3 regions of the Paenibacillus thiaminolyticus genome follow, and region 3 is predicted to be linked to each of the others. Evidence: riboswitches for the same ligand, from Rfam matches in the RefSeq annotation. Region 3 holds a riboswitch; each other region holds the start of a gene.

The links. A riboswitch is a leader RNA that binds a small molecule or an ion and turns the genes downstream of it on or off. The one in region 3 is predicted to bind thiamine pyrophosphate.
Region 1: it holds a riboswitch for thiamine pyrophosphate, as region 3 does, so the genes downstream of both, FLT43_RS16025 (YkoF family thiamine/hydroxymethylpyrimidine-binding protein) here and tenA (thiaminase II) in region 3, are expected to answer to the same signal.
Region 2: it holds a riboswitch for thiamine pyrophosphate, as region 3 does, so the genes downstream of both, FLT43_RS15270 (ABC transporter substrate-binding protein) here and tenA (thiaminase II) in region 3, are expected to answer to the same signal.

Annotation. Positions count from the first base shown of each region.
Region 1 covers NZ_CP041405.1:3,610,116-3,618,048, reverse strand. Annotated here, with positions in the region: gene FLT43_RS16045 (LacI family DNA-binding transcriptional regulator) at 1-958, shown strand, start outside; gene FLT43_RS16040 (energy-coupling factor transporter transmembrane component T family protein) at 1,043-1,831, opposite strand; gene FLT43_RS16035 (ABC transporter ATP-binding protein) at 1,797-3,671, opposite strand; gene FLT43_RS16030 (ECF transporter S component) at 3,668-4,240, opposite strand; gene FLT43_RS16025 (YkoF family thiamine/hydroxymethylpyrimidine-binding protein) at 4,273-4,869, opposite strand; TPP riboswitch at 4,998-5,105, opposite strand; gene FLT43_RS30520 (protein kinase domain-containing protein) at 5,279-7,108, shown strand; gene FLT43_RS30665 (hypothetical protein) at 7,198-7,308, shown strand; gene FLT43_RS29380 (hypothetical protein) at 7,337-7,507, shown strand; gene FLT43_RS16015 (GNAT family N-acetyltransferase) at 7,539-7,933, shown strand, end outside.
Region 2 covers NZ_CP041405.1:3,422,093-3,430,025, forward strand. Annotated here, with positions in the region: gene FLT43_RS15260 (ABC transporter ATP-binding protein) at 136-999, opposite strand; gene FLT43_RS15265 (ABC transporter permease) at 1,014-1,778, opposite strand; gene FLT43_RS15270 (ABC transporter substrate-binding protein) at 1,994-3,025, opposite strand; TPP riboswitch at 3,369-3,481, opposite strand; gene FLT43_RS15275 (FAD/FMN-containing dehydrogenase) at 3,639-3,908, shown strand; gene FLT43_RS15280 (queuosine precursor transporter) at 4,181-4,906, opposite strand; gene FLT43_RS15285 (ABC transporter substrate-binding protein) at 5,060-6,433, opposite strand; gene FLT43_RS15290 (carbohydrate ABC transporter permease) at 6,534-7,364, opposite strand; gene FLT43_RS15295 (carbohydrate ABC transporter permease) at 7,389-7,933, opposite strand, start outside.
Region 3 covers NZ_CP041405.1:3,960,603-3,968,535, forward strand. Annotated here, with positions in the region: gene argS (arginine--tRNA ligase) at 1-355, shown strand, start outside; gene FLT43_RS17650 (sensor histidine kinase) at 513-2,282, shown strand; gene FLT43_RS17655 (LytR/AlgR family response regulator transcription factor) at 2,276-3,028, shown strand; gene cstA (carbon starvation protein CstA) at 3,155-4,951, shown strand; TPP riboswitch at 5,069-5,173, shown strand; gene tenA (thiaminase II) at 5,302-5,994, shown strand; gene FLT43_RS29740 (hypothetical protein) at 5,991-6,308, shown strand; gene FLT43_RS17670 (S8 family peptidase) at 6,317-7,471, opposite strand; gene rpoE (DNA-directed RNA polymerase subunit delta) at 7,860-7,933, shown strand, end outside.

The DNA of each region.
Region 1 (7,933 bases), 350 kb from region 3:
TGTGTCCAAAGCGCTTAGCGGAAAAGAGGGCGTAAGTGAGGAGACGCGGCAGAAAATCATGAAAACCGCTGCCGAAATGGGCTATAGTGGGAAATCCGCCGCCAACCCGAATCGAGTGATCGGAGTTGTCGTATCGGAACGCTACATGTGTATTAAAAACTCTTTTTACTGGGATATGTACCAATGTCTTGTGCAGGGCTTGTCCGACATCGGCTGTACTGCACTTCTTGAGGTCGTAACCAAGGTGTCCGAGTCGAATCCGAGTATGCCGAATCTGTTGCAGAACCAGCAGATGGGCGGCTTAGTCGTCTTGGGGAGTTTCCCCAAAGGCTACCTGGATCAGCTCGTGTCCACCTCGCTTCCGTTAGTCTTCCTTGATTTTTATGACTGGCGCTATGATGTGGACGCGATTATTTCCGATAATCTCTACTGCTCGCATCGGCTTACTAACTATTTAATTCAATGCGGCCATAAGAATATAGGGTATGTTGGAAACATATATGCTCTAGGCAATATTCTTGACCGTTATCTTGGTTATTACAAAGCCATGACCGAAAATCGTCTGGACATTCGCAAGGAATGGATTTTGGATGACCGGGATATAGAGGACCGGCTGTTCACCGACTTTGTTCTTCCAGATGAACTTCCTACCGCTTTTGTATGCGACTGCGATGAGACGGCGTATAATTTTATCTCGTTTTTGAGCAAACATCATATTTCCGTGCCGGAGGATATCTCCATCGTCGGATTCGATAATTACATTTATGCCACACAGACGAATCCAAGCTTGACAACGATCGCGGTTGATATCCGGCGTATGGCGGAGGAAACGATTCGAGGACTCCAATACAAGATGGAAAATCCGGCTTCCCGCATCGGAATCAAAGTCGTACCCGGGAATTTGATTGTCCGCGACTCCGTGCAATCACTCTCGACCCCGGAAACATCGCATCACTGATACATCCCCTTCTTGGATAGACTCGCCGCCGGATAAGCGAAGGAGATACGGGGCGGCATCCCGTATCTCAACTCATGTCGGCGGCTACAGTTCCCCCCGGTACAGCCGGACCGAGTCCATGTGCCAGGACAGCAGATAGCATCCGCAGATGCCGCCAATGAGCAGCAGCAGGAGCAGCCAATCCTTCCAGGACACCCGAAGTTGCACGTAATAGGGGCGCTCCCGCTTGCCGGTGAAGCCTTTGGACAGCATGGCGACGGCGACGCGCTCTGACTTGCGGATGGCGGAGGCGAGCAGCGGGATGGCATACCGCTTCATGGCGCGCAGCCGGCCCCGCCAGCCGCGCTCCCGTTCGATGCCGCGCATGCGGTGCGCATGCTGCAGAATCCGCAGCTCCTCCCGGAAGAAAGGGAGGAAGCGGTAGCCTGCGAGGATGCCGTACGCCCATTGCGGGGACAATCTGCACTGCTGCATCAGACTCAGCATGAAGCGGACGGGGTCCGTCGTCAGGATGAAGAGCAGCGACAGCGCCGAGAAGATGAGCACCCGCAGCCCGAGCGACAGCGCTTGATGAAGCACTGCCGCCGTTACCGAGAAGGATCCCCACTCCCATACCACGTCAGAAGATCCGTCCGCCCCCGCGCGGGGAAGCAATATCGCCGTCCATACGTACCCGGCACTCATGATCAGGAACGGCGCGAAGCCGAGCAGCCATTTCTTCCAGGACACGCGGCCAAGTACGAACGTCATCCCTGTGGTCCAGATCAGCGCCAGCAGCGGCGTAATCGGATCTAGGGTCAGAGACAACAAAATAACGGACATGATGACCGCCAAACCCTTAATGCTCGGATTCCAATCCTGCAAACGCAGCATGCTTCTCCCTCCTGCTCGCGATAAGTTCGGCCAGCCTGCCAGCGGCCGCGCAGCGGAGCGGCGGCAGCAGCTGGCAGTCCGCCGCCAGCTCCGCATGCTCCGACCACAGCGTGGCGGGCGGGCCGTCATAGACGGCGCGGCCGTCCCGGAGGACGATGATCCGGTCTGCATACGCGCAGGCCAGCTCCATATCATGCGTAATCATGATGACCGCATCCCCCCGCCGGATCCGTTCCCCGAGCATGCCCATCAGCTCGCGGGTCGTGCCGGCGTCCTGACCGTAGGTCGGTTCGTCCAGAATGAGCAGCCTCTGCTCATCAGTCAGTGCCGAAGCGACGCTCAGCCGCCGCTTCTGGCCCTGGCTGAGCGAGAACGGGCTCGCCTGCGCGGCATTCTCCAGCCGCAGGCGGCATAGCGCATCCTGAACCGCCCGCTCGACCACGGCCGGCGCGATGCCCTGCTGGCGCAGCCCGAAGGCAAGCTCATCGGCGACGGTATCGGTAATGAATTGATGCTCCGGATTTTGGAAGACGTAGCCGATCCAGGTCCGGAGCTCCTTCTCCGCATAGTCGCCGAGAGGTTGTCCCTGCAGCCGGACCGTTCCGGCTTCCGGCTCGTTCAGCCCGGACAGCAGCGAGGCGAACGTCGATTTGCCCGCCCCGTTCGGCCCGGCGATGGCGACCCATTCTCCCGCGCGCAGCGTCAGGGAGATGCCGTCCGCCACCGGGCGGCCGCCGCGCCGGAAGTGCAGGCCATCCGCTTCCAGCAGAGGGCCGGGCTCGGGAGCGCCTCCGGCCCGGACCCCGCCTGCTCTGCCTCCGGCCTGGTCTCCGCCCGTTCCGCCGCCAGACTGGTCTCCGGCAGGCCTGCAGCCGGCCGGCGAAGGCGCGGTCAGCGCCTGCAGCGCGCTGGCCTGGCCCGCTTCGCTCCACCGGGCCAGCTCGGCGGCAAGGTCCTGCTCCGTCAGGACCGCCGCCTGTGCCAGCGGCTCCCCGCCCGGCACAAGCCGCCGCAGCTCGCGGTACAGCCGGAGCGGGCCCGGCTGCCAGATGCCGGCCGCTTCCGGCACCGCGCCGGCATAATACGCGGCGGGCGGCCCGTCGTAAGCGATGGCGCCGGCGGCGTCCATCACGAGCAGCCGGTCCGCCTGGCCGATCCACTCATCGAGCTGATGCTCGATGACGAGCACGGCCAGACCGCGCGCCCGGGCGAGCTCGCGAACGAGCGCCGCGAATTGCCGCCGGGCCGCCGGGTCAAGATTCGACGTCGGCTCGTCGAGCACGAGCAGGCGCGTCTCCATCGCGATCGCGCAGGCGAGCGCCAGCCGCTGCTTCATGCCGCCGGACAGCTCGTGAATCGGCGCCTTGCGCCAGGCGCCGAGGTCCACCGCGGCCAACGCCCCGCTGATGCGCCCGTCCATCTCCTCCCGCGGGCAGCCGAGGTTCTCCAGGCAGAAGGCGATCTCCTCCTCGACCCGCAGCAGGCAGAATTGGCTCTCGAAGTCCTGGAACACGATGCCGGCCGCCCAAGGGGCGTCGCCCGCAGCCCGCTCGGCGACCGGCTTCCCGTACACGAGCACCCGGCCCCGCACCTCGCTGTCGATCGCGTGCGGATACAGCCCGGCCAGGCAGAGGGCAAGCGAGCTTTTGCCGCAGCCGCTCGGCCCGAGCAGCAGCGCCGTCTCTCCGTCGCCGATGCGGACGTCGAGGCCGGACAGGATCGGGTCCGCGCCCGCCTCGAAGGCGAGCGTCAGCCCCTCGGCTTCGATCGCCGCCACGCGCTCATCCATGTGCTCATCCACGCGGCTTCCATTCATGCAGCTCCCATTCACGCAGCTCATGCGGCGCGGGTGCCTTCCTTCGCGATCGGATAGCTGCGCAGCACGCCGGTCCGCTTCAGCGACTGCGCGATCCCGTGGCCGAGCAGCCCCGCGATGAGCGCCCCGCTGACGCAGCGGACGGCCAGCATCGAGATGACGAGGCCGGTGGAGTAGGCCCCGAAGCCGCTGCGGAAGTAGCCCCACGCGAAGCTGAACAGGGCCGCCCCGACCCCTGCCAGCATCAGCGTCTTCAGGCTGTAGCTGCGGTAGCGGGTGGCGGCGAAGGCCGCTTCGGCCCCCAGCCCTTGAATGAGGGCGGACACGATCAGGATCGGCCCGACGGCGTTGCCGATCAGCACCTCGACGACGCCGGCCACCGTCTCCGAGATGACGGCGGCGCCCGGCTTGCGCAGAATCGTGGCGGCGATGATCGACACGATGAACCAGATGCCGAAGATGACCTCATAGCCCATCGGCCCCATGAAGCCGACCAGGACATTGCCTACCTGGAAGAATATCAAATACACAACGGCAAAGACGACAGACAACGAGCTGAGCATGACGATATCTTTTAATTTCCACTGTTGCATCGGTATATGGCTCTCCCTTCCGCTTCCCGCGTTCATGACTTCCGGCTCGGACTGTGCGCCGCAATATTCGCCGTCAGCACAATATGAGTGCTGTCGCTTGTCCGCGCCTGCTCGAAGGCGTGCTCCAGCGTCGCGAACACGTCATGCGCGTCGCCCTGCAGCCCGCTTGCATAATGAACCCCCTTGGTGAAGGTGCCCTCCTCCCGGGCAAGGCCGATAATGTCATAGATGGTATCCATATAATCCGGCGTGCCGAGCGGGTAGAGCGAGAACTGCGCATCGGTCTGGACGGCGATGAGGCGGGAGCGCTCTTCATTCAGGCGATGGTCGTCCTCCGTCATGTAATAATCGGCTTCGCTGTCGCCGGGGCATCCGATCGAGAAGGTGGCATTCAGTACGGTATGGACGCCGGACTTAGCGCAGTGGAGAAAAATCGATTTCACCACATCGAACACATGCTCCGCCTTGCCGCGGACGCAGGTGCTCACCTCATCTGTCTTCGACCATACTTTGGACAGGTCCGTTGCCTCCAGGGCGCCGAGAATCAGCTCCACGAACCGATCGCTCATCGGATAGAGCGAGAATCGGCAGCCGGCGATCTGGCCGGTGCCGCACATTGTTTTTTTCATTGCGAATTCCTCCCGTATCTGCGAATGATCGTAAAAACAGCAAAAAACCGCACCTCCGGGAAGTGCGGTTCGCCATACGGAAGAACGGCTGCCAGGAAGGAAAGCCCCCTTCGGCGAGCGCGAATCATCGTAATCTACCTACACTTCCCCACGCTAGTATTATCTAGTTCGGGTCATAAGGGTTAACAGCGATCCGCTGTCTCTCAGCCTGCGAGCAAGCACCCCTAGTGTTCACGGATATGCGGTTGGGATTGCCTCTTTTACGCTTCCCATTATACCGGGACCGTCCTGAATGTAAAGACTCTTTTCGAGAAAACTGCTTTTTCATCGTTCCTCCGGGCGATCTTTCGCTATAATGAAAAGAAGAAATTGAATTCGCTTGGAATCGAGAGAATACGAGGGAATCTCCATGAATGCAATGACGAACGGCCTGACCCTTCCCGGTTATGAAGTGGATAAAATTATATATGAAGACCCTTACCTGTACGTCTGTTATGCCTATGCGGCGAAGCGGGGGCACCCCGCCCTGCTCAAGGTGGTCAAGGAAGGCAGCCGCACCATTATCGAGAACGCGAAGCTGCTGCATGAATATGAAGGCACCGCTCGCGTGCCTGTCGACGGGATCCTGCGGCCGGTGACAGTCGTGCCGCATGGCCACGCCCTGATTCTGGAGTATGAGCCGGTGAACGGGGTAACCTTGCGGAGCTACTTCGAGATGCAACCCGTATCGTGCAACGAGTTCCTGGAGCTGGGCATCGGCATGTGCCGGATGATCGAGGCGCTTCACCAGCAGCAGGTGCTCCATCTCAATCTCAAGCCCGATACGATCCTCGTGCAGATGGTGACGAAGCGAATCTATGTGACCGGCTTCGGGTACGCTTTGTTCTTGCAGCAGGGCGAGCGACAGCCGATGAAGCGCCCTCTGCTGGAGGGCAATCCGATCTATCTGTCCCCGGAGCAGACCGGGCGCATGAACTGCGACCTCGGCCCGTATTCGGATCTGTACTCCCTGGGCGTGACCTGGTATGAGCTGCTGGCAGGAGAGCTGCCGTTCGAGGCGGACAACGCGCTTGCCTGGTCGCATGCGCATATGGCGCGGCGCCCCGTGCCGTTAACCGAACGGAGGCCGGAACTGCCGCCAGAGCTGGCGGAGATCGTGATGAGGTTGCTGGAGAAGGACCCGGAAGCGCGCTATCCCGATGCGCGCATGCTGCGCGTCGCGTTGGAGGAATGCCTGGAGGGGCGGCGGAACAGCCGTGCATCGGAGCTGCCGGAGGGAACATTGCGGGATCAGGCCGCGCCGGCGCGGCAGTTATCGGTGACGGCGCTCTACCCTGTCGACCCGGGGCCGGGGCGCATCCTGCCTCACCCTGCGCTGGGCCAGGCCGGTGACGCTCCGTTATTCGGCTTGACCGGACCGTTGGCGGGGGACGATAGCGGCGGCTATCCGCAGACTCTGGATCTGGCGGCGGTCGTCCAGTCATCCCACTGCTTCGCGGAGGGCTGGGAGGGACGGGGACTGGCGGAGAAGCTGCTCGCCACGATTGTGATGCAGGCTGGAGCGGGGCAGGGGTATCTCATCGTCCTGCGGCAGGGCGAGCCTTACGTGGAAGCGTCGATCGATTCGGACAACGGCGTGATGAGCGGCTGTGGCGACTTCCGGCCCTGTCCGCTGAGCGCGTGCGGCGATCTGTCGCAGGAGCTTATCCAGACTGCGCTTCAATCGGGCGAGCCGATGCTGCTGCGCACCGAGAACGAGAGGCACTCCGGCGGGCCGGATCAGCCTGGGCCGGCGACACGCCCGCCCGAAGCGGCGGAAGGCTGCCCGGCCTCGGTGCTGGTGCTGCCGCTTCGGATGCACGACCAGGTGCGGGGCTGCTTGTATCTGGTGAATGGACGGACGGGGCACGCCTTCGTCCCGGGACGCCTGGGAACGCTGCACACGTTGGCTTGCCAACTGCTGTATGTGGCCGAAGCCCAGGCTAGAAGGCTGCCGCCGTCCAGGGAGGAGCTGCAGCGGCTGGCGAAGGTGGAGGAACTGACCGCCCGCGAGCGGGAAGTGCTGAACCTTCTGGCCCGCGGCCTCTCGAACAAGGAGATTGCCGAAGAACTGCTGGTGTCGGCCGAGACGGTGAAGGCTCATATCAAAAACTTGTTCAAGAAACTGGGCGTCGATCGCCGCATGAAGGCCGTCTCCGTCGCGAAGACGCTCGGCTGGCTGGATGAGCGGACGCCATAATCTTACCCAATCCCCCTGTCGGGGAATTGCCCGGAAGGTTGCCGCAGGGTAACGTGATGAGGTGATAAGCCGAAAGGGGAATGGGGACCATGATGATGTTCTCTCTGATCGCAGGCTGCATGTGGAAGCGAACGGGATCGCTATGGGCGCCGGTGCTGTTCTATACCGCCAACAATTTATTTATCCAGATCGGACTGTAAGGGCCGGCCGTCAGGAAATCCTGGCGGCTTGTTGCTTGTTCCGGCACGCGTCACCGCCTGCGGTTGGGCAAATCCGTTCGAGCCGCACCGGCAACAATTGACTCATCCGGTCCGGCGCAGTACGATGGCAGGAGAAGCTTCGGCGCCGCCAGCCGGCGAAGGAGCGATATTCGAAGATTCGGGGTGGAACTATTTGTAGTGCCAAGCTGTTGCTCTTGGAACGCAAGCATATGGAAGCCGCGGCGGCGGTCATGGCCCAAGGCTTCAAGGAAGACGGGTTGTATGTGCATTTGCTGCCCGATCCGTCTATCCGTGTCGAAGTGTTGAAGCTGTTTTTCCGCAATTATATCGAATTGCTGTATGATTACGGCGGCTTGTACGCGACATCGGATAAAATGGAGGCCGTAGCGCTCATCTTCCGTCCGGAGCGGATGGGAACCTCTTGGGCTTCCCGCGCGAGCTACGCATGGGGCGTTGCCCGGGCTGTCGCGAAGTCGTTAGGCATGTGCCGCTACATCAGTCCCGCCCGCTTCCTGCGCGGCTTGTCGGGCTTGCGCAGCATGAGCTCGGCCTGGCTGGCCTCATTGGGCGACCAGCCTTATCTGCATCTCGATATGCTCGTGGT
Region 2 (7,933 bases), 540 kb from region 3:
TAAAAGTTATTCGCCTGAATTTGCCACAAAAGATGGAAATTCCTTAACGAGAGAATCTGAGAAAATCTGCGAGAATCAGGTTTATGTTCCCCCTTCCCAAGCCAAAGAGGGACGGCTCTCGCCGTCCCTCTGCCCTTATTGAAGATTCCCTCCGCCTGTCCCCTGCCGCTGCGCCTCCTGGAGCAGCCCGGCAAGCTCCCGCTTCAAGCGGAGAAAAGAATCCTCCCCCGTAAGCGCCTCGCGCCGCGGACGCGGGAACGGTACAGCCACCTCCCGCAGCACGCGCGCGGGCCGGCTTGAGAATACAAAGATCGTATCGGAGAGCAGCAGCGCTTCCTCGATACTGTGCGTAATGAACAGCACGGAGCGCCGGTGCTGCTCCCACAGGCCGATGAGCCAGCGCTGCATCTCGCTGCGGGTTAAGGCGTCGAGCGCGCTGAACGGCTCGTCGAGCAGCATCAGCTCATGCGGGCTCATCAGAGCGCGCAGGAACGCGACGCGCTGCTGCATGCCGCCGGACAGCTCGTGCGGATACGCCCGCTCATAGCCGGACAAGCCGATATTCGCCAGCCATTGCCGCGCCTCCGCGCGGGCCTCCTTCTTCGGCCGGCCGCCAATTTCCTGGGCCAGCATGACGTTCTGCTCCACTGTCCGCCATGGGAAGAGCGCCGGCTGCTGAGGCATGTAGCCGACATGTCCCGTCCGGCCCGCTACCTCTTGCCCGTTCATCCGGATATGGCCGCCATCCGGTCGCAGCAACCCTCCGATCAGATGGAACAAGGTGCTTTTGCCGGAGCCGGAGGGGCCGATGATGGAGACGAATTGGCCCTGCTTCACCTGCAGCGACACGTGGTCCAGCACCTGCAGCCGTCCTTCGCCGCGGCCGTTCGTCCCCGGATAGGACATGTCGACCTCGTCCAGCTCCAGAGCAGGCGGCGGCGCGGAAGCCAGCCCGGCAGCTTCTCCGAGTGGTTCGGCCAAGTTGGCCATTGCCTTCATAGCGCTTCCCTCCCTCATTTCTCGTACTCCTCGGGCCGCCAGCGGATGACCATCCGCTCCAGCAGGCGAATCGCTCCGAACATCGCCAGACTGAGCAGAATGATGACGACGATGCCGAGGAACATCCGGTCGACGCGGTAGGCCGCTTTTTGCAGCATCATATAATAGCCGATGCCCCGATCCGTTCCGAGCCATTCCGCGATCACCGCTCCCATCACGCTGTAGGTGGCGGCGATCTTCAAGCCCGAGAAGACGGAGGGCAGCGCGTGCGGCAGCTCCAGCTTCCAGAACAGCTGCGCCCGGGTCGCCCCCGTCATGCGCATATAATGAAGCATCGTCCGATCCGTCTGGGTCAGGCCGTCCAGGGCGGCGACACAGACCGGGAAGAAGCAGACGAGCGCGATGACGACTACCTTCGGCAGCAGGCCAAAGCCGAACCACAGCATCAGCAAGGGCAGCAGCGCAATCGTCGGCACGTTCTGGCTCAATATAATGAGCGGATAGATCGCGCGCTTCAGCCAAGGAAGGGGATGGAGCAGGCAAGCGAGCGCCAGGCCGATCCCCGCTCCGGTTCCGAAGCCGATCAGCATCAGCTTCAGGGTAGCCAGCGCGTGCAGCAGAATGCCGCTGCCGTTGGCCGCCGCTTCCCGCGCAATATCAAGCGGGCTCGGAAGCATCCATTTCTCCACATCGAACAGCATGACGCCAATCTGCCACGCCAAGATGAACAGCAGCAGGGCCGCCACGGGCGGTCCCGCCGTTGCAAGCCGTCTTTTCATCCCGCCGCCACCTTCCTGCACGTTCCTGCCGCACCTATGCCGTTCTTCCTCCTCATGCCAACTCCTCCTCTCGCTGCTGATCCCGCTCTTTATGCCGATCCCGGCTCGAATCATTCGTCCCGGAGAGGGCACACCCTTGCACGGATTATCCGCCCTCAATTATCTAACGCCATCATCGCCCGCTGTCATCGCCCGTTCCCTGAGCAGCGTCTGCCTCAGGCTTCAGGCAGGAACTCATTCGTGAACGCCTTGTCGATATCGATTGGCTTCTCCATCAGCTTGTTCTGCAGGAGCCAGTTCGTATAGTTATCCCACACTTCCCGCTTCTGCTCTCCCCAACGCGGGGCATCGTCGCGGTATTTCGGGCTGAGCCAGCGCTGGCTGGCCATAACCAGCTCCTTGTCCAGGTCAGGCACCTGCTTCAATAAAATCTCTGCCGCCTGCTCCGGATTGTCAATCGCATACTGATATCCCCGGGAGACCGCCCGCATGAATGCCTTGACCAGCTCGGGATCGGACTCGATCAGCTTCTCGCTTGTGGCGATGACCGGGGTGTAGTAGTCGAGCGCATCCGAATATTGATTGACATACATCATATCGATCGGCTCGTTGCGCAGCTCGGCCTCAATGCCCGTCCACCCGTAGAAGATCCAGGCGAAATCAATATCTTTTTTGACCGCCGTAAAAAAGTCGGCAGAGCCCATATTGATATTCTTGATCTTGTCGTAGTCGGCGCCCTCCTGCTGCATGAGCGTCCGCAGCACCATTTCTTCCACGGGCGAGCCCCAGCCCCCGTACGTCTTGCCTTCGAAATCTTGTGGCGACGTAATATGCTTGTCCTTCGGGGCAGCGAACCCGGACGTATTATGTTGAATAATGGCCGCCAGAGATACGATCGGCACATTCTGCGTGCGCGCCAGCGTAATGCTTTCTTGCACGCTGACCCCGAATTGCGCGGCGCCGGACGCGATCATCGCATCGGCTCCGCCCGTGCCGGGCTGGATAATGTTCACTTTTAGCCCTTCCGCTTCGAAGTACCCCTCTTGCTGGGCGACATACACCCCGGTATGGTTCGTGTTCGGCGTCCATTCCAGCACGAACGTAATCTCGCGCAGTTCCTTCGGCGCTTCGGCGCCTTGCCCCCCGTCTCCTTGCGGCGTCGGGGCAGCGCCTCCTCCCCCGCAGGCTGTCAACATGAACATGAGCGCCAAGGCAAGTCCAAGCGCTCCTCTTTTTACTGCACGCATGCTTCTCATCCTTCTTCCTCTTCCCCTTTCCGATTCGCCCGTCAGACGGGCGGTACAGATGGCCATGCTCTCTATCTGGCAAAAGATCGGTTGACCCGGCAAGAATACGCCCTGCCAAGGCCCCTCCCTCTTGAGCGGCCGCGTAAGACATTGCGCGGATCCAAAAAAGCGCCCCTCATCGGGGCGCTTACGCTATCCATTACCTATGCGCATGCATGGCGGCAGATCGAACTGAACGGCGCGTTCCATGCAAGAGCAATCCGTCTGCACGACCGCGTCTTGAACACGAATGCGGTGCATCGGAATCTCCGACCACAAAGGAACACACCCACCGTTCGGCGTGGTGCGACGCCATTCTCATTCCTACGCTGGCATTACCCAGATCAGGTGTAAGGGTCAGTATCTTCACGGGATACGATCTCAGCCGGCCTTATTCCAGCCCCCCCTAGTATGCATATTCAGTTGCCGTGTCACCTGCAATTATATCCCTGCTTCGCTCCCTTGTCCAGTCGTTAGGCAGCACCAGAAGCGCATGTTCCATGCCTGCCCTGTGACGAAGCACATAGCGAGCCGCCTTCAGCTCGGTTACCATATCCCCGGGAGGGATGTCTTTATGAAAAAACGACTTGTATGGGTTGGAGCAACCGCGATCGCCCTCATCTTCGGAACTGCGGTATATGCTTCCGGTTCCGGCAGCGACGGCAGCGGCTACGACCAAATGCTCCCCCATATGAAGCAGATGCACCCGGACATGACCGATACCCAGCTGGAGCAAATGGTTCAACACTGCCACGGCGCGGATCGCGAAGCTGTCCGCAGCCAAGGCATGATGCGCAGGGGCATGATGCATGATCAGATGATGCAGAACCGACACTGGTATTGATTGGTTCATCAATCATCAAATGAAGCAAGGGGTTCCAGCCGGGAATAGACGGAGGAACCCCTTTTTGGTGCGGTGAACAGGGACATGGACTGCGCTAACGGGGTTTTGACGTTCTGCTATGAACGGACTTTCTCCAGAAAACGTTCCATGTGAAACATGGCGCAATTTGTCAAAAATGCTCGCCGGCCAGCCTGTCTTTTTCCATTCACAAAAAAGCCGCCCGACTCCGCATCTTGTGTGCGAAGCCAGGCGGGTATCTCTCCTGCAACTAATCATCTGTCCATGCTGCGTTCCGCGCCAGCGGACGATTCCATTCCCGGCACGCGGAAGCTTCTCGCCCAATACAAAAACGGCGTTGACGCTACCGACAGCAGCAGCTTGACGACATAGGTCGTCAACAAAATTTGAATCCACACATCCCATTCGTAATAGCCGGCAAACGCGATCGTGCAGAAGACGAGCGAGTCCGCCAATTGGCTGATTCCCGTGCTCCAGTTGCTGCGAATCCATAGCTGGCCCGACTTGGGAAACCGTTCCCGCAGCATGCTGAACAGCTTGACGTCGAGAAATTGACTGACGAGATAGGCAGTCAGGCTTCCTGCGGCGACCCGCGGCATCAAGTCGAAAATATGCGCCAGCGACGCCTGCGCCGTCTGGGCAATCTCATCTCCTTGCGGAATGAAGGCCAGGGCCATCTGCATGATAATCGTCGTCATGATGAGCATGAAAAATCCAAACCAAACCGCGCGGCGCGCTTCCTTCGGTCCATATTTCTCGTTCAGCAGATCCGAGGTCATGAACAGGCTGGCATTGGCCGCGTTCCCCAGCGTCATCACGATGCCGAACATCTCGATCGTCTTGCCGACCTGAATATTGGCGACGATGGTCATGACGCCGACCCAGGCGAACAAGCCATTCTTGCCGAACAAACGGTAGCACAGCAGAAAAAAGCCGAAATTGGCAAGGACAAACAATATCCCCCATATAAAATTGAACATTCGGTATTCCCCCTAGTTTTGATTACGCGGGATGGTTGCGAACCGCGGTGTGATGGCACACAGGGGTATACTTTACCATAGACCAGGTCAATTGCCAATGCCCACAACTCCCTGCTTTCCTTCCCTCACTCTCCTCGTCCGGCCTGCCGCCCGTCATTTGCGCAGCAGTTTATTCGCCTTGTCCGTCGCCGCCTGCAGCGCTTCGTCGGGTGTCGCCTGGCCGAGGATGACCCGTTGAATCTCGGTCATGATGACCTCCTGCAATTCCTTATAACCGGGGACCATCGGACGCGCCTTGCCATATTGGAGCTGATCGATCGCGACCTTGAAGTTCGGATCTTTGACAAAGGCCTCTTTCAAGGTGTCCGACTCCAGCGCGGCCTTGCTGACCGGCATATACCCCGAGCCTTGGGACCAGCGAATCGTCTGCTCCGGAGCGGTCATCCACTGAATGAACTTCCACGCCGCCTGCTTCTTCTCCGGGGACGATGCCGCCAGCACGGCCAGGTTCGCGCCGCCCGTCGGAGCGCCATAGTCCTTGTTAGCCGGCAGGAAGGCGGTCCCGACCTCGAATCCGGCCGTCTCCTTCAAGCCCTTCAGATCGCCCGTCGACGTGAAGATCATGGCTACCTGCCTGTTGACGAAGTCCTGCTTAGCCACGTCCCAGGCGTTGTATTTCTCGCCCGGCGGATTCTTCATGATGCCTTCCTTAATCATGCGCGACCAGAATTCGAGCGGCGCCTTCCCCGCTTCGTTCAAAAGCGCAAGCTGCTTATTGTCCTCCGTCAATATGCTGCCGCCGCTCTGAAATACAAGCGCTTCATAGAACCAGATGTCGATCGGCGTGGAGAAGCCGTAGCGAACCGTCTTCCCCCCTTCCTGCTTCGTCAGCTTGCGGGCGAATTCCTCCAGCTCCGCCCATGTCTTCGGGCCCTCCGGGTTGAGCCCCGCCTCCTTCAGAAGCGTCTTGTTCACGTAGAGCAAAGGCGTCGAACGGTTGAAGGGGATGGCGTACAGCTCATCCTTCCAGTAGGAGTTGCCCATCAGCCCGTCGATATAGTCTGTCTCCGCGCCTTGCGTATACGGCGACAACGGCTCGATAACGCCCGCGTCCGCGAACGCCCCGACCGAAGCGACCTCGATCATCGTGACATCAGGTTGATTGCCTGCCGCGACGGCGGCCAGCACCTTGGAATGGTTCGTATAATAATCGCCCTGATAGGCCGGTCGGACGAACACTTGATCCTGAGACGCATTGTAGTCAGCCGTCATCGCTTCAATCAGTTCGCCATTCGCCCCGCCCAGGGAGTACCAGAAGTCAATCTCTACAGACGTGCCAGCAGCCGGTTCGGAAGCGGTCTGCGCCGCCGGCGCCGGGGCAAGGCCCCCTTTCTGAGAATCCGCTCCGCTTCCCGAGGACGTGCCTGCTGCCGTCCCGCCGCAGCCGGACAACAATGCCGCCGTCCCCATCATCATCGCCAGCACGGCTGACAGCATTCGCTTCCCACGATAGACCTTCGAATTCATCCTTCTTCATCTCCTTCACGATTGATTGATGCGCGATTGATTGATGCACGATTGTTAGATGTGTGAATGTTTGATGTGTGATTGATTCCTGCAAGAAGCTTTATTTGGTGGTATACACGAAAGCCTTCATTATATGCCGCTGTGCCAGCACGAATAGCAGCAGCGCCGGAACGACAAGCATCAGATTGCCCGCCATCAACACATTCCACGCACTGATGCCTTCCGTCTCCTTCAGCATCGCAATGCCGACCGGAAGCGTCCGCATCGCGGCTTGATTCGTCATAATAAGCGGCCAGAAATAATCATTCCAGTGGTAAATGAGGCTGAACAGCGCAAACGTCGTCACGGCAGGCTTCGCCATCGGCAGCGCGATGCGCCACATTATCGTCCATTCGGTGGCATGATCGAGCCGGGCCGCCTCCATCATATCTTCCGGTATCTGCATGAATGCTTGCCGGATGAGGAAGATGCCGAAGGCGCTCGCGCCGAAAGGAAGAATTAACGCCCACAGCGTGTTGATCAGATTCCACCCGCTCATCTGCACATAAATAGGAAGGAACACGACCTGCGACGGGATCATGAGCGCCAGCAGCACGAGGCTGAAGAGCACTCCCCTTCCCTTGAAGCGGAAGCGGGCGAAGGCATAAGCCGCCGGAATGCCGGTAAACAGCTGCAGTGCCAAAATGCTGACGGCAACAATCACATTGTTCAGCACATAGCGGCCGAACGGACCCGAGTTCCATGCCGCCGCGAAATTGTCCCATCTCCATTCCTGCGGGATCCACGCCGGCGGGAATTGCAGCACCTCCGGCTTCGATTTGAAGGCGGTCACGAGCATCCACAGGAACGGAAAGAGAAACATGCCTGCTATCAATGCGAGCATGAGGCCTTCCAGCAAGCGGAACGGCCATCGGCGGACCAGATTGTGCATATTGGCTGCCTCCTTTTCTTGCTTTTAGTGGTAATGGACCCGGCGCCCGAGCAGAGCGAAATGCGCGAGCGTCACCAGTCCGACGGCGGCCAGCAGCAAGACCGATCCGGCAGCGGCATAGCCGCCGTTGAAGAACTCCATCCCTTGCTCGTAAATGTAGTAGACAAGCATGTTGGTGCTGTTCACGGGGCCGCCTTGAGTCATGATGCTGATCGTGTCGAAGACCTGAAAGGAGCTGATCGTATTCATAATGAGAAGGAAGAACAGACTTGGCGACAAAAGCGGAATCGTAACCTGGCACACGACGCGCCAGCGTGAAACGTTATCCAGCAGGGCGGCTTCATGAATCTCGCGCGGGATGCTCTGCAAGCCGGCAATCAGCACGATCATGTTGTAACCCACTCCCTTCCAGAGCGCGACGAGAATGAGCGAAGGCAGAGCAGTGCCCGGATCCGCGAGCCAAGGCAAGCCGGGAAGGCCGAATGCTTCCAGCACGCTGTTCAGCAGGCCGTACTGGGGATCCATCATCCACAGCCACAAGATCGATATGGACACGAGGGAGATGATAT
Region 3 (7,933 bases):
GCACGCGCGGATTTGCAGTATCTTCCGCCAAGCGGAGGAGCAGGGAATCGCCCGGAAGCCGCTGGCGGAGATTCATCTGGCGAAGCTGACTGCGGAGCATGAGTACGACCTGCTTCGCAAGATGGGCGAGCTGCCGGAAGAGATTGCGGTCGCCGCGCGCGATTATGCGCCGCACCGCCTCATCCGCTACGTCTATGAATTGGCGTCTCTCTTCCACAGCTACTACAAGGCGGAGCGCGTCATTACCGAGGATGCGGAGCAGACCCAGGCACGCCTGGCCTTGCTGGGCGCAGTGCGCACCGTTCTGGCCAATGTGCTCCGTCTCGTCGGCGTATCCGCTCCGGAACGGATGTAAGGCAGCGGCGAAGACGAATAGTAACATGCGATTGAGCCGGTTCCCGCTTGTCGGGGCCGGCTTTTTTGCCGTGCGTGGAATGCCACGATTCTCCATCGTCTATTTCCGGTTCTCAGGTATAATAGAAGCACAATCATCATAAGAGAAGGTGAGGCCCATGGTTCACCTGCTTCCGTTAATGCTGGAGCGGGTCGGTATATTGCTGATTATCGCGTTTGTGCTGTCGCGGATGAAGTCGTTCCGGCAGATCATTCAGAACGAGCATGGCATTGCCGAGAAGCTGATGCTGATCGTCGTCTTCGGCGCATTCGGAATTGTAAGCAATTACACCGCCGTCCAGATTCATGACAATCTCATTTCGACCCAGGCGTGGAGCGCCGGCGTCGATGGTGACAGCGCGCTCGCCAATACGCGCATTATGGGGGTGGCCATCGGCGGGCTGCTCGGCGGGCCTCTGGTCGGGACAGGCGTCGGTCTGCTTGCGGGGATTCATCGGCTGATGCTTGGCGGATACACCGCCTTCGCCTGCGGCATCTCGACGATACTGGCCGGGATAGTCACCGGCCTGATCGGTAAGCGCTTCCGCATTCAGAACCGTTATGCGGCTTGGCATGCGGCCCTCATCGGCATATTAATGGAGGGTGCGCAGATGGGCATCATCTTGCTGGCGGCCGAGCCTTGGAGCCATGCGCTGGAGCTGGTCAAAATGATCAGCGTGCCCATGATTGCCGTCAACGGCTTCGGCACGCTGCTCTTTATGCTGATTATCCAGTCGATTTTCCAGGAAGAGGAACGGACCCGCGCTTTGCAGACCCATCAGGCGCTCTACATCGCGGATCAGACGCTGCCTTATTTTCGCCAAGGTTTGAACGCCCATTCCTGCCGGGAGGCGGCCCTTATTATTTTGAAGGAAACGAATGCGGACGCCATCTCGATCACGAATGAGCATCAGATACTGGCTCATGTCGGGGCCGGGTCTGATCACCATGTGCCGCTCCAGCCGATCTCGACCCAGCTTACGCAAACGGTGCTGAAGGAAGGGCTGATTCATATGGCGAAATCGCGGGAGGAAATCCACTGCCTCAATACAGACTGTGTCCTGCAGGCGGCCCTCGTGCTGCCGCTCAAGGCGCATCACCGGACTGTAGGCACCTTGAAGCTGTATTTCGCCCGCTCCACGCAGCTCGATCAGGTCGAGCAGGAGCTGGGGGAGGGGCTGAGCAAGCTCTTCTCCACCCAATTGGAGCTCGCCGAGGCGGAGCTGCAGAGCAAGCTGCTCCGCGATGCGGAGATTAAGGCGCTCCAGGCCCAGATTCATCCGCATTTTCTCTTCAATGCATTCAACACGATCTCGGTGCTGTGCCGGACCGATCCGGAGAAGGCCCGCGATCTGCTGCAGCAGCTCAGCATCTTCTTCCGCAGCAATCTGCAGGGCGCACGGACGATGCTCATCCCGCTGCACAAAGAATTGGAGCATGTGGAAGCGTATTTGTCCTTGGAGCAGGCGCGCTTTCCGGACAAGTATACCGTCTCGACCGATATCGATCCGGAGCTGGAGGATGTGCTCGTGCCGCCGTTCACGCTGCAGCCTCTCGTCGAGAATGCCGTGCGGCATGCTTTCCCCCGTGGCGCGGCTCCGCTCTGCGGGAGCGTGACCCTGCAAGCGTACCGGGAAGGCGAACAGATGATTCTGCTGACACGGGACAATGGACAGGGCATACCGAAGGATATCCAGGGGGCGCTCGGCAAGCAGGCTGTCGATTCCGCGGAGGGCACCGGAACGGCGCTGTACAACATCCGGAAGCGGATGGCCGAGATATACGGCAAGCAGGCCTCCTTCCGGATAGACAGCGAGCCCGGACACGGGACGACGGTAATGATTGCCGTGCCGATTCAGTTCCATGAATGGAGGGAAGCGTCATGCTGAAGGCCTTTGTCGTCGATGATGAGCCGTTGGCAAGAGATGAGCTGATTTATTTGCTGAGAAGGACGAGGCAGGTGGAGGTCGTCGGCGAAGCGGACACGTTGGAGGATGCCTTGGCGGGAGTGGCTGCGGCGCAGCCGGATGTGGTCTTCCTCGATATTGAGCTGCAGGAAGAGAGCGGGCTCGATATCGCCGGCCGGCTCCGGGAGCTGGAAGCGCCGCCTGATGTCGTGTTCGCTACCGCGTATGATGAATTTGCGCTGAAGGCGTTCGAGCTGAACGCCGCCGACTATATACTGAAGCCGTTCGAGGAGCAGCGGGTGCAGCAGACGATCCGCAAGCTGCTGCGCCTCCATGAGCGGGATAGCTATCCGCCTTCGGCACCATCCGCCGTCCGGGCCGGGATGGCGGAGCGGGAGCGGCAGGAACGTCTGGCCATCACGGTCGACGAACGAATCATCGTGCTGCATGTCGGCGATATCGTCTACCTCGGGTTCGAAGAGGGGAAGACGGTTATCGCTACGTCCGAGCGGAAGTATAAGGTTGGGGAATCACTGACCCAGCTGGAACGGAAGCTGAATCATCCTTCCATCGTCCGCGTGCACCGGGCGTTCCTCGTTCATCTGGATCGCATCGTAGAGATTCAGCCGTGGTTCCATTCGACCTTCCATCTTCAGATGCAGGATGGATCCCGCATTCCGGTCAGCCGCACCTACATGAAGGAATTGAAGCAGCTGCTCGGGATGTAATCGCTTGCAATTCGAAGGTTCCTTTTTGCAATTGAAACGGCATCTATCGCATTCTGTCATGAAAATGAAGCAGCGAAGCTTTCATATTGTATGATGACTCCAATACGATTGCAGGGAGTGGTTCACATGAATGCGGTAACGATTGTGATCGGATCGATATGCATCCTGATGATTGCATACCGGCTGTATGGAACGTTCATGGCGGCCAAAGTGCTTAAGCTGGATGATTCCAAGCCGACCCCGGCCCATGAACTGAATGATGGCAAAGATTATGTCCCCACCAACAAATGGGTCACCTTCGGTCATCATTTCGCCGCGATCGCGGCGGCAGGGCCGCTCGTCGGGCCGATACTGGCGGCGCAGTTCGGATACCTGCCCGGCCTGCTGTGGCTGCTTATCGGCGCGGTCATCGGCGGCGCGGTGCATGATGCCGTCGTCTTGTTCGCCTCGATGCGCAAGCAGGGCAAGTCGCTCTCCGAGGTCGCGAAGGACGAGCTCGGTCCGGTAGCCGGCTTCTGCACCGGCCTGGCGATGCTCTTCATCATTACGATTACGATGGCCGGGCTCTCGATGGTCGTGCTCCACGCATTGGAGCATAACCCATGGGGCACCTTCGCCGTAGGGATTACGATTCCGATCGCGATGGGCGTCGGCTTGTTCTACAAGAAGACGGGGAATCTGAAGCTTGCGTCCACCGTCGGCTTCATTCTGCTCATGACCGGGGTATTTCTCGGACCCCAGATCCAAGGCACCGTCCTGGGAGACTGGCTGACGCTGGACTCAAGTACGCTGGCGATCCTGCTGCCCATCTATGCGTTCTTCGCTGCCGCCTTGCCCGTCTGGCTGCTGCTGGCGCCGCGGGACTACTTGAGCAGCTTCATGAAGATCGGCGTCTTCATCGCCCTCATCGTTGGTGTCTTCATCATTAATCCGGCCATCCCGTTCCCGGCCGTCACAGAGTTCGTAAATGGAGGCGGCCCGATACTGGCCGGTCCGGTCTGGCCGTTCATCTCGATCACGATTGCCTGCGGAGCCATCTCCGGCTTCCACGCCTTCGTCGGTTCGGGCACGACGCCGAAGATGATCAACCGCTGGAGCGACATCAAGGTAGTCGGCTTCGGTGCGATGCTTGTCGAATCGCTGGTTGGAATTATGGCGCTTATTGCGGCGGCGGCGCTTCAACCGGCTGACTATTTCGCGATTAATTCGACGCCGGAAGTGTTCAAGACGCTGGGAATGTCGACCGTGCATCTGCCGGAGCTGGCGCAGCAGATCGGCCTCGATCTCGAAGGACGGACCGGCGGAGCCGTTACCTTGGCCGTTGGGATGACGTACATTTTTACCAAGATACCGTGGTTCAGCCACTTGTCATCCTACTTCTTCCAGTTCGTCATTATGTTCGAGGCGGTGTTCATTCTGACGGCAATTGATGCCGGCACACGGGTGGCCCGCTATCTGATTCAGGACTTCTTCGGAGACATCTATAAGCCGCTGAAGCAGGTGGACTGGGTACCGGGCTCCATATTCGCCAGCGCCTTGGCTTGTCTCATGTGGGGATACTTGCTCTTCTCAGGAGATATCGGCTCCGTCTGGGCGCTCTTCGGCGTCTCCAACCAGCTGATGGCATCGATCGGACTTATTATTGGCGCGACAGTGATTCTGAAGATAGCGGATAAGCGGAGGTATATGCTGACCTGCCTCATCCCGCTCGCCTATTTGTTCGTCACGGTCAACTATGCCGGCTACTGGATGGTCAAAAATGTGTATCTTAACCCGTCAGCTTCCGGGTATAGCGTATTGAACGCCACACTGTCCATCATTATGCTGGTGCTCGGCATCATCATTATGGTATCCGCCATCAAGAAGTGGATTGAACTGTGGAACGGGCCGCGGGCGAATCTCGAAGCGCTTAACGTGACATGAACGGTTCAGGAGCGCTTGTCCGGCAGACGCTTCGGCACGCAGGCAATGAATCGGCAAGAATAGTTTGACAAGATTGGCAATCACGGCTAAAGTAGGACGTGATAAGGAACTTTATACGAAATCCGCTGGGGGAGCCGCGCAAGGCGGCTGAGACAAGAGATGCTTGGACCCTTTGAACCTGATCCGGTTAATACCGGCGTAGGGAAGTGGAGACGGCCTTCACAGGTTTGAATTCACGCTCATTTTACGAAGACTTGGCGAAGCCGCTCCATTTCGGGGCGGCTTTTTTGTATGGCCGCGCCGGCGCCCCTGGTTTGGATTTCCCCAAAAATGTGGCGGAGGTGCTGAGTATGGCCTGCTTTACCGAAGAACTCCGGCGTACGGCGGATCCGATTTTTACGGCGATTTTTGCCCATCCGTTCGTTCGGGGCATTGCGGAAGGAACGTTAGCGAAGGAACAGCTTATTCACTATGTCAAGCAAGATTTTGAATACTTGAACGCTTTTATCCGGGTATACGGGATTGCGATCTCCAAATGCGACCACCGCGCCGCGATGGCTCTTTTTAACGAGCAAATTTCGTTTATTTTGGACAGCGAGACCCATCCTCATCAAAATTTTTGCGATGTCGCCGGGGTGACGTACGAGGAGCTGCAGGGCTACGCCTTGGCCCCTTCAGCCAATCACTATGTCAACCATATGCTGACGGTCGCCCATGGGGGAACGCGGGAAGATATCGTGGCGGCATTGCTGCCTTGCCCGTGGACGTATACGGAAATCGGCCGCAGGCTGCTGGAGGAAGTGAAGCCGGATCCATCCCATCCGTTCTATGAATGGATGCATTTTTATGGAGAGCAGGAGAGCGGGATTACGATGCAGCTGCGCCGACTGCTTGATGAGTGGGCGGAGTCTTTACCCGCGGCGCGCAAGCAGCGGCTGGAGGAGCATTTTGTGACCAGCTGCCAGTTGGAATATCTGTTCTGGGATATGGCCTATACGTTAGAGGACTGGCCGGCGCCGATTACGGAAGCAGCACGGGCATGAATCCAAGATGGGCGGCCGCTTCTCGCAACAGTAAGGAACGGCTGCCCCTCGCTCATCATATGACGAATACGTTCGTGACCAACGGGAAGAAGATTCATGTAAAGACAAGCAGAACAACAATATCCCGCAAGCTCGCAAGTCACGTTCCCTGCCTGGAACAGGAACAGCCTCTCCGGGAGCAGTTGCTGGCGCGCTTTATCTCCAGGGGGCGGCGCACGCCTGCTCGGCAGCCCATCAGGCCAGTTCGCGGCGATTGTATGCGTATGACCATCCAAGGGTGCTCGCTTCCGGCAGCGCCCAAGGACAAGGCATAGGCGATGGGCTACAGCCGCTCGGCTTCCTTCAGTAGACGGACTATATCTACCTCCCCCGGTACTTTGATCTGGATGTTCCGGGTCTTGCGGCTGCGGATCGGATTCGCCGTCCGCCGGAGCAAGGCCTTGATCTCGCCCGGCTTCAAGCGCGGCCGCACGGCCAGCAGCAGCGCGATCGCACCGCTGATGTGCGAGGTAGCCATCGAGGTGCCGCTCATCTCGTGGTATTGGCCCTTAATCCAGGAGGATACGATCTTCTCGCCGGGAGCGTAAATGTCCACGAATTGCCCCCGATTGCTGAATGGGGCAATCCGCCGCAAGCGATCGGTCGCCCCGACCGAGATCGTCTGGGAATAGCGGGCCGGGTAATCGACAGACTTCCGCTTCGCGTCGTTCCCGGATGAAGCGACGACGGTGACCCCGGATTGATAGGCCTGGGTCACCGCTTGCAGCAGCGACTTGCTGCGGGATTTCATGCCGAAGCTCATATTGATGATGTGCATCCCGTTGCGGACGCACCATTCAATGCCATTGATAATATCAGACACATAAGCAGCTCCGTTCTCATCAAATGATTTCACGGGATGGATCAGGGCGCGGGGAGCCACGCCGATAATGCCGTACATTTGATTGGCCGCAGCTATCGTGCCCGCAATATGGGTGCCATGACCGTTATCATCATAAGGCGGCATGCCGCGGTGAACGAAGTTGACTCCGCGCATCAGTGACTGGCGGAGATCGGGATGGCGGTAATCGGCGCCGGTGTCGATCACGCCGATATGCACGCGGTGGCCGGTGGTCGTTCCCCATGCCTGCGGAGCCTTGATCTGCCGTACGCCCCACGGAATGCCCCGCTCCCAGGTGACCGGCCTGTGGGAAGCGGCTTGAATCGCGATCAACGCGTCGTCCTCTATCGTGAACTCGTTCGGATACCGTGACAGCAGCTGTGCAGCCGATTCAGGAACCGGACAGCTCCAGGCGCGGATGAGCGGAAGTTCGCGGATATGCTGGAGCTCGGGCCGATTCCGGCGAAGCCTGCGGAGCGCCTTACTGAATACAGCGAACCGCTCCGGCCGGTGGAAGCGAATCAACTGCTTCGCCGCAGGCCGTCCGCTGAAGGACATCTCTTGAAGCAACATGTGCAATAAGGCCGTCATATCCAATGTCGAGTCCCTCCCGACAATTCCTTGTGGGGTATCGTATGCCAAGGGGAAGATGGTGGACTGGGGTAGCTGCCTTTTTTGCGAAAGTTAGGCCTTCTTCCGTGTCAAAAGGCGGCTGCGGACATAGGATGAAGAAGAGCCGGCGAGGGGCTTTGCACACGGTAGACGAGGTGTAAACCTGTCTGTGGTGCGGATACAGTCGAACGCGAAGGGATGCCCTTCGCGTTTCTTTTTTTCCATCTAGGGCAGGGGAAGCGGACAGACATGTGGCATTTTTTTGTCCGCGTCGGATAAACTTGCTTTTTCATGGAAAATCGGTTTTACTTAGGTGTGAAACTGGATATGATCGTAATTATCCGTTTGAACCTTTGAGAGAGGATGTGTCCTTATGAGCACCCCGTTGGAATTGAAGTTAGATCCCGACAAAGTGCAAGAAATGCCGATGGTGGATATTGCTTTCCT